One region of the Arthrobacter antioxidans genome, then DNA from elsewhere that is predicted to be linked to it. Evidence: predicted binding sites of a transcription regulator. Region 1 holds the regulator's gene; each other region holds the start of a gene.

Region 1 (4,912 bases):
GCACGCGCGTCCTCGCCGGCCTCGTAGGCGGCCTCGACGACGTCCAGGCCGAGCGCCGTGCCGGTGGGATTGTTCGGCGAGCAGAGGAAGACGATATTCGCCCCTGATGCGCGGACCGCCCGGGCGGTGTCCTCCGGCGTCATGGCGTAGGCGGCACCGCGGGCGGCGGTGACGTAGCGCGTCCCGGTACCGCTCGCGAGCAGCGGGTACATCGAGTAGGTGGGCGGGAAGCCGATGGCGGTGCGTCCGGGTCCGCCGAACGCCTGGAGGACCTGCTGCAGCACCTCGTTGGAGCCGTTGGCGGCCCACAGCTGATCGGGCGTCAGACCGTGCCCCAGATAGTCGGCGAGATTCTTCCGCAGCTCGGTGAATTCGCGGTCCGGGTAACGATTGAGGCCCCGCGTCGCTTCCGCGACGGCCTCCACGATGGCCGCGTGGACGTCCTCCGGCACGCCGTAGGTGTTCTCGTTGACGTTGAGCAGGATCGGGACGTCCAGCTGCGGAGCGCCGTACGGGTGCAGCCCGACGAGGTCGTCACGCAGGGGGAGGTTTGCTAGGGCTTCAACGGAGGAGGGCACTCTTCGAGTTTAAGGGATGCCGTCTTCCACGGACGAATGGTCCGGCGCACGGTCCCGGTGACCGTCACTCGGTGCGGGTCACGGTCAGTCCGCGGCGGGTCCCGGTCAGTCCGCGGCGGGTACTGCGATGCTCTGTCCTGCCTGCACCACGGAGGTCGGCAGGTCGTTGAGCTCGACGATCTCGGCGACGACGTCCCGGGGATCGCGCTCCGGCGCGTAGCGCACGGCGAGATCCCACAGGGTCTCTCCGGTGACCACACTCACCTCGACGGTGGCCGTGGAGGTCGGCGCCGACTCCCCCGCCTGCGCCTGGGAGGTCAGGAATGCCGCGAGGAGGATCAGGGCCGCGACGCCCAGGGCGATCGGCAGGCCGACCAGCAGCAGGCGCCCTCGCCGCGTGAGCGTCAGGGGACGGTCCGCACTCCGCTGCGTGGAGGTACGGGACGGCATGGAGGTAGCGGGCTCCGGGGAGGAACGGGTCCCGTCAGGCCGGGAGGGGGCTGCGAAGGTCGGGGGCATCGGGGCGATGGTCGACGAGGACGGGTCAAGCATGGAGACGAGCCTGAGGTGGTTCTCGGGGCGAGCGGGCGTCCACAGCGAGCTGCCATGCAGTACGGGTGTAACCATTGCCGTTCCTCTTTCCTTCGAATGCCGTGGCCGGGCAGACCGCCCGGTTCGAACAAACGTTCTAATACGCATCTGCCTATTTCTAGCATCTACGATCGACCCGTGTCGAGACTCGGTCGAACATATGTTTGAAAAGTGATCCCGTCTGTCCTAGCGTGAAGAGATCACAACATCGTCGACGGATGCTGCCCTCCGAGGGCGGTCCCGGGGTCGATGCATCTCACACAACCAGCCGCCTCTGACAAAACGGCTTCCGGCCCACGGAAGCGGTCCGGCGGCGACAGCGGGATCAGCGATCCCAGGCGAAAGGCGCAACAGTGGCGGAATCATCAGCGGCGGCCCGGCAGGAATCGAACACCGCCGACGTCCAGGCAGACGCCGTGCCCATCTCCGCGGGCCGGGGCAGGCCGCGCGGCCGCTCCGTGTCCAAGGGGCTGACCGCCCGGCAGCTGACCATCCTCGAGACGATCCAGCGGTCGATCGCCGACAAGGGGTACCCCCCGTCCATGCGGGAGATCGGCGACACCGTGGGCCTCGCGAGCCTGTCCAGCGTGACCCACCAGCTGGCGCAGCTCGAGCGGCTCGGCTACGTGCGCAGGGATCCGAAGCGACCCCGCGCCATGGAGGTCCTGCTCCCCCTGACCCTGGCTCCGGACACCTCGGGCGCCCAGACCGGTCCGTCCGCGGACGGGAAGCCCGCCGCCGAGCACCGGATCGCCGTCGACACCGCCCTGGTACCGCTCGTGGGGCGCATCGCCGCCGGCGGACCGATCCTCGCGGACCAGGTCGTCGAGGACGTCATGCCCCTGCCCCGCCAGCTCGTCGGCCACGGGGATCTCTTCATGCTCAGGGTCTCGGGGGACTCCATGGTGGATGCCGCCATCTGTGACGGCGACTGGGTGGTGGTCCGCCGGCAGCAGAGCGCCCAGAACGGCGACATCGTGGCGGCACTGCTCGACGAGGAGGCCACCGTGAAGACCTTCCGGCAGCGGGACGGCCATACGTGGCTGCTGCCGCAGAACACGCGCTACGAGCCCATCCTCGGCGACCACGCCAGCATCATGGGCAAGGTCGTCTCGGTGATGCGCGCGCTGTAGCCACGCGCCGCAGCCGGTGTGCTGCGGCCGGCGGGGCGCGTCAGCGCCCCGAGAGCCGCTCCAGGATGCCCGTGACGGTGGCGCGGTCGGTCGTCGCCCAGAAGGGCGGGAGGGCGGCCCGAAGGAAGCCGCCGTACCGGGCGTTGGCGAGCCGGCTGTCCAGGACGGCGACGACGCCCCGGTCCCCTGTCGCCCTGATCAGGCGCCCGGCGCCCTGCGCGAGCCGGACCGCCGCGTGCGTGGCGGACACGCTCATGAAGCCGTTGCCCCCGTTCCGGGCCACCGCCCGGGTGCGGGCGGTCATGAGCGGATCGTCCGGTCGCGGGAAGGGGATGCGGTCGATCACGACCAGTCGGCACGAGGCCCCCGGCACATCGACGCCCTGCCACAGGGACATGGTGCCGAACAGGCAGGTATCCGGTTCGTCCGCGAACTGCGTGACCAGTGCGTTGAGCGAGGACTCCCCCTGGCACAGGATCTCGAAGTCGACCTTCGGACGCAGGGCCTCCGCGGCCTCCTCGGCGGCGCGCTTGGACGAGAACAGTCCCAGCGCACCTCCCCGCGATGCCGTGAGCAGCCCCAGGAGCTCCTCGAGCTGCGCGTCGGAGGTGCCTCGCTCGGGCTTCGGCAGGTCCTTCGCCACGTAGAGCACGCCCTGCCGCGGGTAGTCGAAGGGGCTTCCGACGTCGACGCCGGTCCAGGCGGGCGCACCGGGGCCGCTGAGGCCCAGCGAGCCCGCGACGGGACCGAACTCGGATCCGATCGCGAGGGTCGCGGAGGTCAGGATCACGGTGTGGTCCTCGAACAGTCCCTCCCGCAGCCGCCCGGCGACGGACAGCGGCGCGACGTTCAGCGTCGCGGGTGCACTCTCGTCGGGCTGCACGTAGCCCGAGCCAGGCGTGAAGGTGCTGGGACGCGACGCCCAGACCACCTCGTTGAGCTCGGACGCCGCGAGGATCCGCTCGGCGAGCTCGAAGACCAGCGTGGTGCGGGAACGTGCGACCTGCCGGCCGCCGTCGACGTCGGCTTCGGACTTGCCGTCCGTCTTGGTGTCCGACAGCGCGGCACGCGACGCGTCGCGGACCTGGGCGAGGGCCTGCTCGAGATCCTCCGGGAGGCCCCCCGGCAGGAGGCCCGAGGGAACGAGCTCGGCGGCCGCCTCGAAGGCGTCGGCGGCCGTGTCGAGGGCGCCCGTGGTGATGGAGGCGTGGCGCCGGAGCGCCGCGGCTGCAGCGGTCACCATGGAGGCGGAGAGCTGGCCCGAGACGGCTCCGGTGACGCGGTCGTGGAGTTCGTGTGCCTCGTCGATGACGACGACGTCGTACTCGGGCAGGACGGCAAGCCCTTCGAAGGCGCTGATCGCGAGCATGGCGTGGTTGGTGATGATGATGTCGGCGTCGGCTGCTGCGGCGCGCGCCTTCTCGCTGAAGCACTCCTGGGCCATCGGACAGCGGGCGGCACCGATGCACTCCATGCTGGAGACGGACACCTGGCGCCAGGCGCGGTCGCTCACGCCGGGTACGAGGTCGTCGCGGTCGCCGGTCGCGGTCTCCTCGGCCCACTCACGCAACCGCACCACGTCCCTCCCGAGCGCGGAGGACGGGCCGTCGGTCGCCGGGGCCGGGTGCGGCGCGGCATCCTCGCCGAGGCTGAAGAGGGCGGCGGGCGCGTCCTCCTCCGGGAAGCCGCCGCCGGTCTTGTGGAGGCAGACGTAGTTGGAGCGGCCCTTGAGCAGGGCGACGTCGACGGGGCGCGTGAGCGCGGGCCGCACGGCGTCCAGGAGTCGCGGGAGGTCCCTTCCCACGATCTGCGCCTGGAGGGCGAGCGTGGCCGTGGAGACGATCGAGGGCTTGTCGCTGTCCATCGCGTGGGCGATCAGCGGGACCAGGTACGCGAGCGACTTCCCGGTGCCGGTGCCGGCCTGGACGAGCAGGTGCTCGCCGGAGCGGATGGACTCACTGACCTGCCGGACCATCTCGTGCTGGCCGGAGCGCATCTCCCCGCCCATGGCGCCCACCGCGGCGTCGAGCAGTTCGAGGGCCTGCCGTGCTTCGTCCGAGTGGGGAGCCGCGTCCGGCGCCGCCACGGCGCCGGACCGCGTGCTCTCACTCATGCCGGACGTACGCCTCCAGCTCGGCGGCCAGGCCTTCCCGGACCATCACCTCGAGGCGGGTCCCCTCACCGACGTGCTCCAGACCGAGGATCTCGACGTCCTCCTCGTGGAGGCGGCTGAGGATCTCCCCACGCTCGTACGGCACCATCAGGTCGAGCTTCACGCCGGGGCGGGGGATGTTCGTGCTGATGAGCTGGCGCAGCTCCGTGAGCCCCGCGCCTGTCCGCGCCGAGACGACGACGGACCGCGGTTCGCGCTGCCGCAGCCGCTCGATGACGAACGGATCGGCGGCGTCGGCCTTGTTCAGCACGATGATCTCGGGCACCTTGCGGGCGTCGACCTCCGTCAGCACGGTACGGACCGCGGCGATCTGCCCCTCCGGGTCGGGGTGGGACGCGTCGACGACATGCAGGATGAGGTCGGAGTCGGCGACCTCCTCCAGGGTGGAGCGGAACGCCTCGATGAGCTGGGTGGGCAGCGAGCGGACGAACCCGACC
Region 2 (4,912 bases), 860 kb from region 1:
CCACAGCATCACCTGGCCGGCATCGAATCGTGCGGCGAGCGCGTCGAGCTCCGCGAGGACGCCCACAGTGTCCGCGACGTCGACGGTGCGCAGTTCGAACCGGCCCTGTGCTGCGAGATCGGCGGCGAGACTGATCGACCCGGCATAGGCATGCCGTGGCATCACCACCGCTCCCCCTGTCGGGACGAGGGACAACGCGGCTGCTGCCGCACCGAGGCCGGAACTGAACACAAGGGCAGGGAGGCTTGCTGCCTCGAGTGCACCGAGCGCTTCCTCGAACGGATCCCAGGTGGGGTTGGAGCCTCGGGCATAGATGCGGTCGCCCGGTTCGGGGGCACGCGTCTCGTGGTAGGTCGTCGAGAGCACGAGCGGCGCGTTGACCGGGGCATCGTGCTCGCGCGGAGGTCGGCCTACCGCGACGGTGAGGGTGTCCGGGGCGAGCCCGGCGTGGAGCAGGTCCTCGCGAGATGTCGTCATGGGGTCAGCGTAAGTCGGGACAGCGCGTGCCTGAAAAAGAGGGAGGTCACAATGGCCTGCATCGTGCCGCCGTCCCCCGCCTGCATCACCGGCACCACGGCCGTCGTCATGGCGTCCCGCCAGGAGTGAGCTCGCGGTGTCTGTTCCGCCGGGGAGTGCGGTCGGGGTCGATGTAGGGCGGTGGCGTGAACCAGGGAATGCCGTGCTTCATCTGGATGGTCCAGTTGCCCCGCTCGATGAGCCGGTGGTGGAAGGAACACAGGAGGCATCCGTTGGAGACGTCCGTTCTTCCGCCGATGACCCATGGTGTGATGTGATGCGCCTCCGACCAGACAGCGGGAACAGTGCACCCGGGGAAGGCACACCCCCGGTCCCGGGCTACCAGCGCTCGCCGCTGCGCCACACCGAAGAGCCTTCGGGCACGACCGACGTCGAGGACCTCCCCGCGCCCTCCCAGGACGACGGGGATGATGTCTGCGTCGCACGCGATCTTGCGCACGGTCCGCGCGGTGACAGGACCGCCGAAGACGGTGTAACCGCCGCCGGGATGCGGTCGTGAAGTGCCTGAGGGGTCGATGAAGCCCTCGGGTCCCGGGTCGCGCTTCGGCTGGTCGTCCTGCGCCGAAGGCTCATCCTGCGAGGACTGCCGGGACTGCCTGCTTTGCCCAGGGTGCGCGTCATGCCAAGAACGCCCGTCCTGCTGGTGGTCGCCCGAGTCGGCAGCATGCCCAGACGCCCCTCGGACTCTTCTCCGTACCACTCCGCCGTCGCACAGGTCCTCGACGAGAGCCCGGTAGTCGATGGTGACCATCACCTGGGGTCGATGCCCGCCGGTGGCAGGCAGAGTATCCGTGGAGAGGGCGACCTGGCAGGCGCCGACCAACCCGTCGAGGTGGCGTTGGGGTCGGGTCCGTCGCTCCCAGCTCGGCACGGAGTCATCGAACACCGCGTCGCCCGGCATCGCGCCATGCGGCATCGAGTCCCCCGGCATCGCGCCACGCGGCGCCGGGTCGCTCCGCACACATCCGACGGTGCTTCCGGTGCTTCCGGTGCTTCCGGTGCTTCCGGTGCTTCCGGTGCCTCCGGTGCCTCCGATGCCTCCGATGCCTCCGATGCCTCCGATGCAGTCGGTTCCGACGCCGGTCGAATAGGTCGCGCCCGTCGAACAGCCGGCGCCGGTCGAATCGGTCGCGCCGACGCTCGAGGCCTCACCCCCGCGGTCGGCCCGTCCCGGACCATCCCCTCCACGACCACCGCGGTCGTGCGCAGTCCGCGGGTTGGTGGCGGCGTTCATGACGGTGAGGAGGTATTCGAACTGTTCGTCGTCCGCCGCGATCTCGAGCCGGTGCAGGCCTCGTCGCCTACCCCGCAGGAATACGCCCTGCTGCGCCTTCAGCAGTTCCTCCGTGGGCTCGGCCCCGTCGGGATCGAGAGCTGCTTCCCAGCGCCGGATGACCAGGTTCAACAGATCGGCATCGGATTCCGTGGCCTGGGCCGTCAGGGCCTCCTCCATGGCCTGCAGTTGCGCGGTCGATGCACAGGGCCGGACACGTTCCATCGCGTCGCTGATCCGGGTCGCTGCGTACGAACTGATCACAGCGGCCCTGAACGCGTCCCCGACGGCCTCGAGCACGGGAGGACATGGCTCACCGGTTGCCGTGCGCCGTGGAAGCACCGACTTCCCCAGACGGATCCGCCTCTGGGCCTCCAGCCGCGTGATGCCCAGACGGGCTCGGAGATACTCCGCGGTGTCCCTGAACTCGTGGCTGTCGCCGGGAACGGCCAGCGGTCCACTCCAGCCCAGGCCGTGCCGGGTCTCCCCGACCCGGGCGATGTCCTGCTGGTCCGCCGCAGCCGCACCCACGACCTGCAGGTGCTCGACCACACGGGCAAGGTGCTCGACAACACCCAGCGTTGCGGCGAGATCGGCCGTGGAGGCCAGACCGGCTTCGACCTCGAACTGCTCGGCAACGTGCGCGAGGTGGGACCGCAACCGGTCCAGAGCCGGCGCCGTCGTCGATTGATCCTCCGCTACTGCTGTCGTCATGGGACAAGCGTATTAGTACAGAGATTCGAAGAATCGGGAGAATCGTCGTATGTGGACAACTCGCACCCATCATTCGCGGGAAGGCACGCACAGCACACGCTGCCGACCCCGTGGCCTCGATGTCACGGGTACTCGGTAGGCTGGGCGCGTGACCTTTCCCCTCCCGCACGGGCTTCCCGGGCTCTTCATCGCGCTCGAAGGCGGTGACGGCGCAGGCAAGTCCACGCAGGCCGCACTGCTCTGCACGGCCCTCGAGTCCGGCGGCCACACCGTGATCCGCACCCGTGAGCCCGGCGGCACGCCGATCGGCGAGAAGCTGCGCTCACTCGTCCTCGAGCACGGCCACGGCGAGATCGATGCGCGCACCGAGGCCCTCATGTTCGCGGCCTCCCGGGCGGCCCACGTCCATCAGGTGATCGTGCCCGCACTGGAACGCGGCGACGTCGTCGTGTGCGACCGCTTCATCGACTCCTCGGTGGCCTACCAGGGTGCGGGGCGCGGACTGGGTGCACGGGCCGTCCTCGACGTGAACCTCTGGGCCACCGACGGGCTCCGCCCCGACCTGACCGTCCTGCTCGACGTCGAACCCGCCGAGGGCCGGAGCCGCCGCACCACCGGCACGGCCGCCGAGGACCGCCTCGAGTCGGAGCCCGACGATTTCCACGCCAGTATCCGCGCGGCCTTCCTCGAACTCGCCGGCGCGGAACCCGAACGGTACCTAGTCCTGGCTGCGTCCGGCACGCCTGAGGAGCTCCACCGCTCCATCCTCGCCGCCCTCCCCGGGGTGACGGCGTGAGCGCCATGACGCACAGCCTCCCCGCGTCCGGGGTATGGGCCGATCTCCGCGGGCAGGAACAGGTGGTCGAACAGCTGCGCCGTGCCGCACAGTCCGGCACACCGACACACGCCTGGCTCTTCACCGGTCCACCCGGTTCGGGCAGGTCCAACGCCGCCCGCGCCTTCGCCGCCGCCCTGCTCTGCGAGCGCGAGAACCTCGGTGAGCGGGGGTGCGGCACGTGCAAGGCCTGCCGGACCGTCCTCTCCGGGGCGCACGCCGATCTCACCAACGTCACCACCGAGAAAGTGACCATCAGCATCGACGAGGCACGCGAACTCGTCCGCAAGGCGCAGGACAAGCCGTCCACCGGGCGCTGGCGCATCATCATCGTCGAGGACGCCGACCGCATGCAGGAGCGCAGCACCAACGTGCTGCTCAAGGCCATCGAGGAACCACCGCCGCGGACCATCTGGCTGCTGTGCGCTCCGAGCCCCGGTGACGTGCTGATCACCATCCGCTCCCGGTGCCGGTCCGTCGGCCTCCGGCTCCCTCCCGTCCAGGACGTCGCCGACCTGCTCGTCGCCCGCGACGGGATCGATCCCGCGACGGCGGAGGCCGCCGCCCGCGCCGCCCAGAGCCACATCGGCATCGCGAAGAGGCTCGCCACGGACGACGGCGCCCGCGAGCGCCGCAACCAGATCGTCCGGCTCCCGCTCACGCTGCGCTCGGTGGCCGGCGCGATGCGTGCCGCGGCTGATCTGGTGAAGCTCGCCGAAGCGGAGGCGCAGAGTTCCTTCGAGCAGCGCGACGCCGAGGAGAGGACCGCACTGCTCGCCACCCTGGGCGCTCCCGAGACGGGCGTCCTGCCGCCGTCGATGCGCGCACAGATCAAGAGGCTCGAGGACGACCAGACGCGACGGGCCAAGCGTTCGAAGAACGACTACTTCGACCGTGCGCTGACGGACCTCATCTCCTTCTACCGGGACGTGCTGATGCTCCAGGTCTCCAGCGGGCAGATGCTCGTCAACGAGCCTCTTCGACCCGAACTCGAGGAGTTCGCCCGCCGGGAGAGCCCCGAAGACACCCTCCTCCGGCTCGAGTCCATCAACGAGGTGCGCACCCGGCTCGTCAGCACCAACGTGTCCCCGCTGCTCGCGATCGAAGCAATGACGGTGAGCCTCCTGTCCCGGAAGGACCTCGACCGATGACCAGCAGACCGCTCCACCCCCACGACGGCGATCCCCGTGGTCCTCGTGGCGCTCTCGGTCGTGCCACCGCGCTCCTCGCGGCGTCCACCGCCGTCGTACTGGGGCTGTCCGGGTGCATGCTGCTCGCGCCCGACAACCGGACCGATCCGCCCTCGGGTGAGCTGGAGACCGCTGATCCGGCGACGATCGGCGAGGTGGGCGAGGACCTCCGGACCTTCTACACGCAGGACGTACGGTGGGAGAGCTGTGAGGAATCGTTCTCCTGCGCGACGATCGACGTGCCGCTCGACTACACCGATCCCGGCCGGGACAGCATCGAGATCGCCGCGATCCGCGCCGATGCCTCGGGCGAGGCCCAGGGGACGATCCTCGTCAACCCGGGCGGACCCGGCGGTTCGGGCT
Region 3 (4,912 bases), 1.7 Mb from region 1:
CCGTTGGCCGGGTCCGTCATCCCCTGGATCGACAGCGACCTCGGCAACGGTGTGTCCCGGGAGGAATGGAAGGCCGGGGCGGAGACCAACAAGATCCTCGGCACCGCGACGCGCATCCCGTTCGACGGCCTCTGCGTCCGGGTGGGTGCCATGCGCTCGCACTCGCAGGCGCTGACCCTGAAGCTGACACAGGACCTGCCGGTCAGCGAGATCGAGTCGATCATCGCAGCGGACAACGAGTGGGTACGCGTCATCCCGAACACAAAGGCCGACACGATCGCCGGTCTGACGCCCGTCGCGGCGACCGGCTCGCTGGAGGTCCCCGTCGGCCGGATCCGAAAGCTCGAGATGGGCCCGGAGTACATCAGCGCGTTCACGGTGGGCGACCAGCTGCTGTGGGGAGCGGCCGAGCCACTCCGCCGGATGCTGATGATCGCCACCGGCAACCTCTGAGGCGACTTCCCGTGCATCGGTAATCAACAGGTTCTCTCGCGGAGATCCGACGTCGAGCTGGACGTCGGTCCGACGGCGAGCTGCCGGAGCCGGCCGGGAGCTGACGGGGATTCGACGACGGCTTGACGGCGCCCCAGCCGGGAACCGACGACAAGTTGCCGATATCGGACAGCGAGAGCTGGCGGTGATTGTTCGGCCGGCCAGGTGGCAATGACACTCCACCGATCGCTCGGGCCTTTGCTCTACTACTCTCCCGACGGGACCGTGTCGATGGCGCCGTACTCCACCCCGGGCTGGGCATGCCAGTACCTGTTGCGTCGAGCGGTGGTTCCGTGTCGACCGAATTGTGGCGGTGGCGTGAACCAGGGGATGCCGTTGTGCGACGCGACCGTCCAGAGGCCGTCATGGATGGTGTGGTGGTGGTGCGCACACAGCAGGACCCCGTTGTCGATGCTGGTGGTACCCCCGCGGGACCAGGGCGTCATGTGGTGGGCCTCGCACCAAGTGGCTGGAACAGTGCAGTCGGGGAACGCGCAGCCCCGGTCCCGGGCGACCAAAGCGCGACGCATGTGCGGCGGGAAGAGCCTACCCGCACGGCCCATGTCGAGAATCTGCCCGTCGCCCCCGAGCACGAGGGGGATCAGGTCGGCGTCGCAGGCGATCCGCCGGATGGTGCCTGCACTGAGTTGCTCGACGAACACGGCACGCCCTGTCCCGCTTCCACCCCTCGGGCCGGCGAGGAAGGCATGACCCGAGGTATCCCCCCTTCTGCTGTCATGACTGCTGGTTTCGCGGCTGCAGGTGGTCTCACGGACGTCGCCGAGGAGGTCGCGGTAGTCGATGGTGACCATGACCTGGGGCCTGTGGCCACCGGTTGCCGGCAGGAGGGAGGTGGACAGGGCGATACGGCACGCACCCACCAGTCCGTCGAGAAGGCTTTGCGCCCGCGTAGGGCCTTCCATCCGGTTCGCCGCCACGGATCCATCACCATCACCATCACCATCACCATCACCACCACCGTCCGCCATGGCTTCAGTGCCGCCGAGGCACTGAGGATCGTCCGGGGTGCGGTCAGAGCTGGGAGTCCGGGGGTTCGTGGCGGTGTTCATGGCCGTGACCAGATGCTCGAACTGTTCGTCGGTGGCCCCGATCTCGAGCATGCGTAGCCCGTTGCGCCGGCCCCGGAGAAACACGCCCTGACGACTCCGCAGTACCTTCTCGGTAGGTTCCTGACCGTCCTGGTCCAGGACGGTCTCCCAGCGACGCGCGACGACGCGGAGAACATCCTCGTCGGACTCCAGAGCCTGCCTGGTGAGATGATGCTCCATCGATGCCAGCTGCTCGGGGGCAGCAAGGCAGCGGGCGCGATCAACTGCGGAACAGATGACCGTCGCTGCCCGCCCGCTCAACGTCCCGGAGGCGAACGCGGCGCTCACAGCTGCCGACTGCGGCTCGACGAGTGCGCCCGAGGGCGCGACACCGGGCAATACGCTGTGGGCCAGATCCAGCCTGCGCTTCGCCTCGGCACGGCTGATGCCCAATCTGGACCGCAAGTAGTCCGCACAGGTCCGGAATCGGTTCCCGCCCGCATCATCGGCCACCCTCTCACCGGGAGCCCTCACCCCAGCTGCACCGGCTGTTCCCAGCCTGTCGAGTGACTGTTCGGCTCGTGTCTGGAGCGAGCCGACCGCGTGAGGTCTCTCGCCCGAACCCAGCCCCCTCTCCTCCGCCATGCCTGCGGCGAAAACCTGGAGGAAATCGACCACCCGCGAGATGTCCTCGACATCGACCAGCGTCCGCACCGCCTCGCTCCGTGACAGCATCCGGCCCTGGCCCGTCAACGAATCAGCAACCTGCACCAGCGCGGCGTACACGATCCCAAGAGAGACGTCCGTTTCCCCGGGATTCTCGAGCGGTGCGATAGCCATACCTGATTTTATCGAACGTACGTACTATTTTCGAGGGCGGGTCGTGATTGTGGAGGACAAGTGACGACGAGTCATCCACATTCCTCGCACCACGGCGCCGACTGTGCATCGGCACCCTTGCAGAAACGAGCACCGCCGAAACGAGCACCGCCGAAACGGACGGGCCAAAAGGTCAGGCCAAAGGCCGGGCCAAAAGGTCGGAGGTCACAGGAAGGATGGGCGCATGGATCCCGTGAACGCAGATATCGTCCTCCGGCGTTTCTTCGCGGCCAGCGGCCATACGCGGCACCCCGAGAGCCTGCTGCGGTACGAGCGGATCCAGGACCACCTCCGCGCCTACCTGGAACACGTTGCTGTGACGAGGCTGACGGACGCCGAGCAGGAACTACTGGCACTCGAACGCCAGTTCGGCACCGAGGACGCCTACGTCCGGGTCATGGGTGCGCGGCAATTGCTGCACGCCCTCCCGGAGTTCCTTGCAGCACCGCAGCTCCTTCCCGACTTCCACGATCGCCTCGCACAGATCAGCGTCGCCTCACGCCTGGCCCAGTGGCTCTGCTCACGGCAGCTCGTTCAGCGCGAGGACAGCTGGAACGACGTCGTTCTCACGCGCGCTGCCGCCGAACGGGCACGCCGCTCCCCCGCGCGCTGGGTGAACCCGGTGAACAGGCGACCGACCCTACCGAACCAGTAGATCGGCTGGCCTGGCAAGGCCGGAGGGCCGACGGGCCTGACGAGGCCGGAGGGCCCACCCTGACTACCGGACCATCGACCGGGCATCCGGACCCACCGGCCGCCGGCAGGGCTGCCGGACCGGTCACCGACCGGGCATCCGGACCCACAGGCCGCCTGCAGGGCCGCCGGCAGGGCTGCCGGACCGGTCACCGACCGGGCATCCGGCCCCGTGGGCCGTTGAGCCTGACCACGCCGGTGCCGACGGCCATCGGGCAGCCGCCACCGACTACCGGGCGGCGGGACGCGGACGGCGCGGCCGACGAGGAGCAGTTCGACCTCTACGCCGCCCGCGACCAGTTACAGGGCGCAGTTGATGAGCAACGGCTCGGGCTCCAGCCGGATCCCGAAGGCGCGCTCCACGCCGTCCCGCACGAGACGGGCGACGGACAGCAGGTCCGACGCCGAGGCTCCGCCCCGGTTGGTCAGCGCGAGCGTGTGCTTCGTCGACAGCGAGGCCCGACCGCCGGCCGCAACGAACCCGTCGTCGTCCGCAAGGCCGAACCCCTTGGAGAACCCCGCGTGCTCGATGAGCCAGGCCGCACTGAGCTTCACGCAGCCGTCCTCACCGGACGGATACCGGGGGGCGTCGGCCGGCAGCCGATCCGCGACGTCCTGCGGGACGATCGGGTTGGTGAAGAACGATCCCGTGCTCCAGGTGTCCGGGTCCGGCGCGTCCAGCACCATGCCTTTGCCCGCTCGCAGCCTGAGCACCTCACGGCGTACGTCGTTGGCATAGGCACGCGCGCCGACCTCGACGCCGAGTGCACGGGCCAGCTCCGCGTACCGGATGGGGGTGCTCATGCGTCCGAGGCCGAGCTGGAACTCGACCGTCAGCACCACATAGCGCGGCGATCCGTCGACGGTGCTGCGCTTGAGCAGGGAGTCCCGGTAGCCGAACTGCAGCTCGAAATTGGTGAAGCTCTTGATGCTGTCCGTCTCGCGGTCGAACGTCCGCACCGTGGCGATGGTGTGGGACACGTCCGAGCCGTAGGCTCCGACATTCTGGACGGGCGTCGCACCCGTGGAGCCGGGAATGCCGGAGAGTGCCTCGAGACCTGTGAACGCGTGCAGGACGGTGTACTTCACGAGGTCGTCCCAGTCGTGCCCGGCCTGCACCTTCACCATGACGCCGCCGCACGTGGCGTCGTCGTCGTTGACGGTGAAACCGCTCGAGGTGACACGGACGACGGTGCCGGCGAAGCCGGCGTCGCCGATCAGCAGGTTCGACCCGCCGCTGATGATGAGCAGCGGGTCCCCTCCGGCGTCGGCGGCCCGGACGGCCTCCACGATCTCCTGTTCGGTCGTGGCCTCCACGAGGGTGCGCGCGGGCCCTCCGACACGTGTCGTCGTGAGGTCGGCCAGCAGCGTGTCGGTCAGGGGCACGGTCATGGCAGTCTCACCACGGCCTGCGCCTTCACGAGCACCTTCTGCCCGGCGAACGTCACGGTGAGGTCGATCCTCGCCGTCGACCGCTCGGTGTCGATCGCGCCGACGACGCCCGTCACTTCCACCACGGCTCCGGGCTCCCCGGGCCGCGCCGTCGTGTCCTCGACGACGACGGGCTTGGTGAAGCGCGTCTGGTAGTCGATGACGGCGGCGGGGTCGCCGGCCCAGTCGGTGACCAGCTGGACGACGGCACCCATGGTGAACATGCCGTGGGCGATCACGCCGGGGAGTCCGACGCCCTCGGCGAAGGCCTGGTTCCAGTGGATCGGGTTGAGGTCGCCCGAGGCTCCTGCGTACCGGACGAGGTCCTGGCGGGTGATGTCGATGGTGGTGGAGCCGATCTGCCGGCC

The links. Region 1 encodes LexA, which represses DNA repair genes until DNA is damaged. Its sites were predicted from a motif close to TCGAACANNTGTTCGA; they were not measured.
Region 2: the regulator LexA is predicted to act here: its motif matches at 2,538-2,553, upstream of MWM45_RS02300 (HNH endonuclease signature motif containing protein).
Region 3: the regulator LexA is predicted to act here: its motif matches at 2,393-2,408, upstream of MWM45_RS13925 (HNH endonuclease signature motif containing protein).

The regions. Positions count from the first base shown of each region.
Region 1 is NZ_CP095501.1:1,321,257-1,326,168, reverse strand. Features, by position in the region: gene MWM45_RS06105 (histidinol-phosphate transaminase) at 1-578, opposite strand, end outside; gene MWM45_RS06100 (LysM peptidoglycan-binding domain-containing protein) at 684-1,205, opposite strand; gene lexA (transcriptional repressor LexA) at 1,586-2,302, shown strand; gene MWM45_RS06090 (ATP-dependent DNA helicase) at 2,343-4,415, opposite strand; gene hflX (GTPase HflX) at 4,408-4,912, opposite strand, start outside.
Region 2 is NZ_CP095501.1:465,698-470,609, reverse strand. Features, by position in the region: gene MWM45_RS02305 (trans-sulfuration enzyme family protein) at 1-477, opposite strand, end outside; gene MWM45_RS02300 (HNH endonuclease signature motif containing protein) at 584-2,524, opposite strand; gene tmk (dTMP kinase) at 2,673-3,320, shown strand; gene MWM45_RS02290 (DNA polymerase III subunit delta') at 3,326-4,510, shown strand; gene MWM45_RS02285 (alpha/beta hydrolase) at 4,507-4,912, shown strand, end outside.
Region 3 is NZ_CP095501.1:3,017,196-3,022,107, forward strand. Features, by position in the region: gene asd (aspartate-semialdehyde dehydrogenase) at 1-453, shown strand, start outside; gene MWM45_RS13925 (HNH endonuclease signature motif containing protein) at 699-2,381, opposite strand; gene MWM45_RS13930 (hypothetical protein) at 2,605-3,075, shown strand; gene MWM45_RS13935 (UDP-N-acetylmuramate dehydrogenase) at 3,414-4,505, opposite strand; gene MWM45_RS13940 (MaoC family dehydratase) at 4,502-4,912, opposite strand, start outside.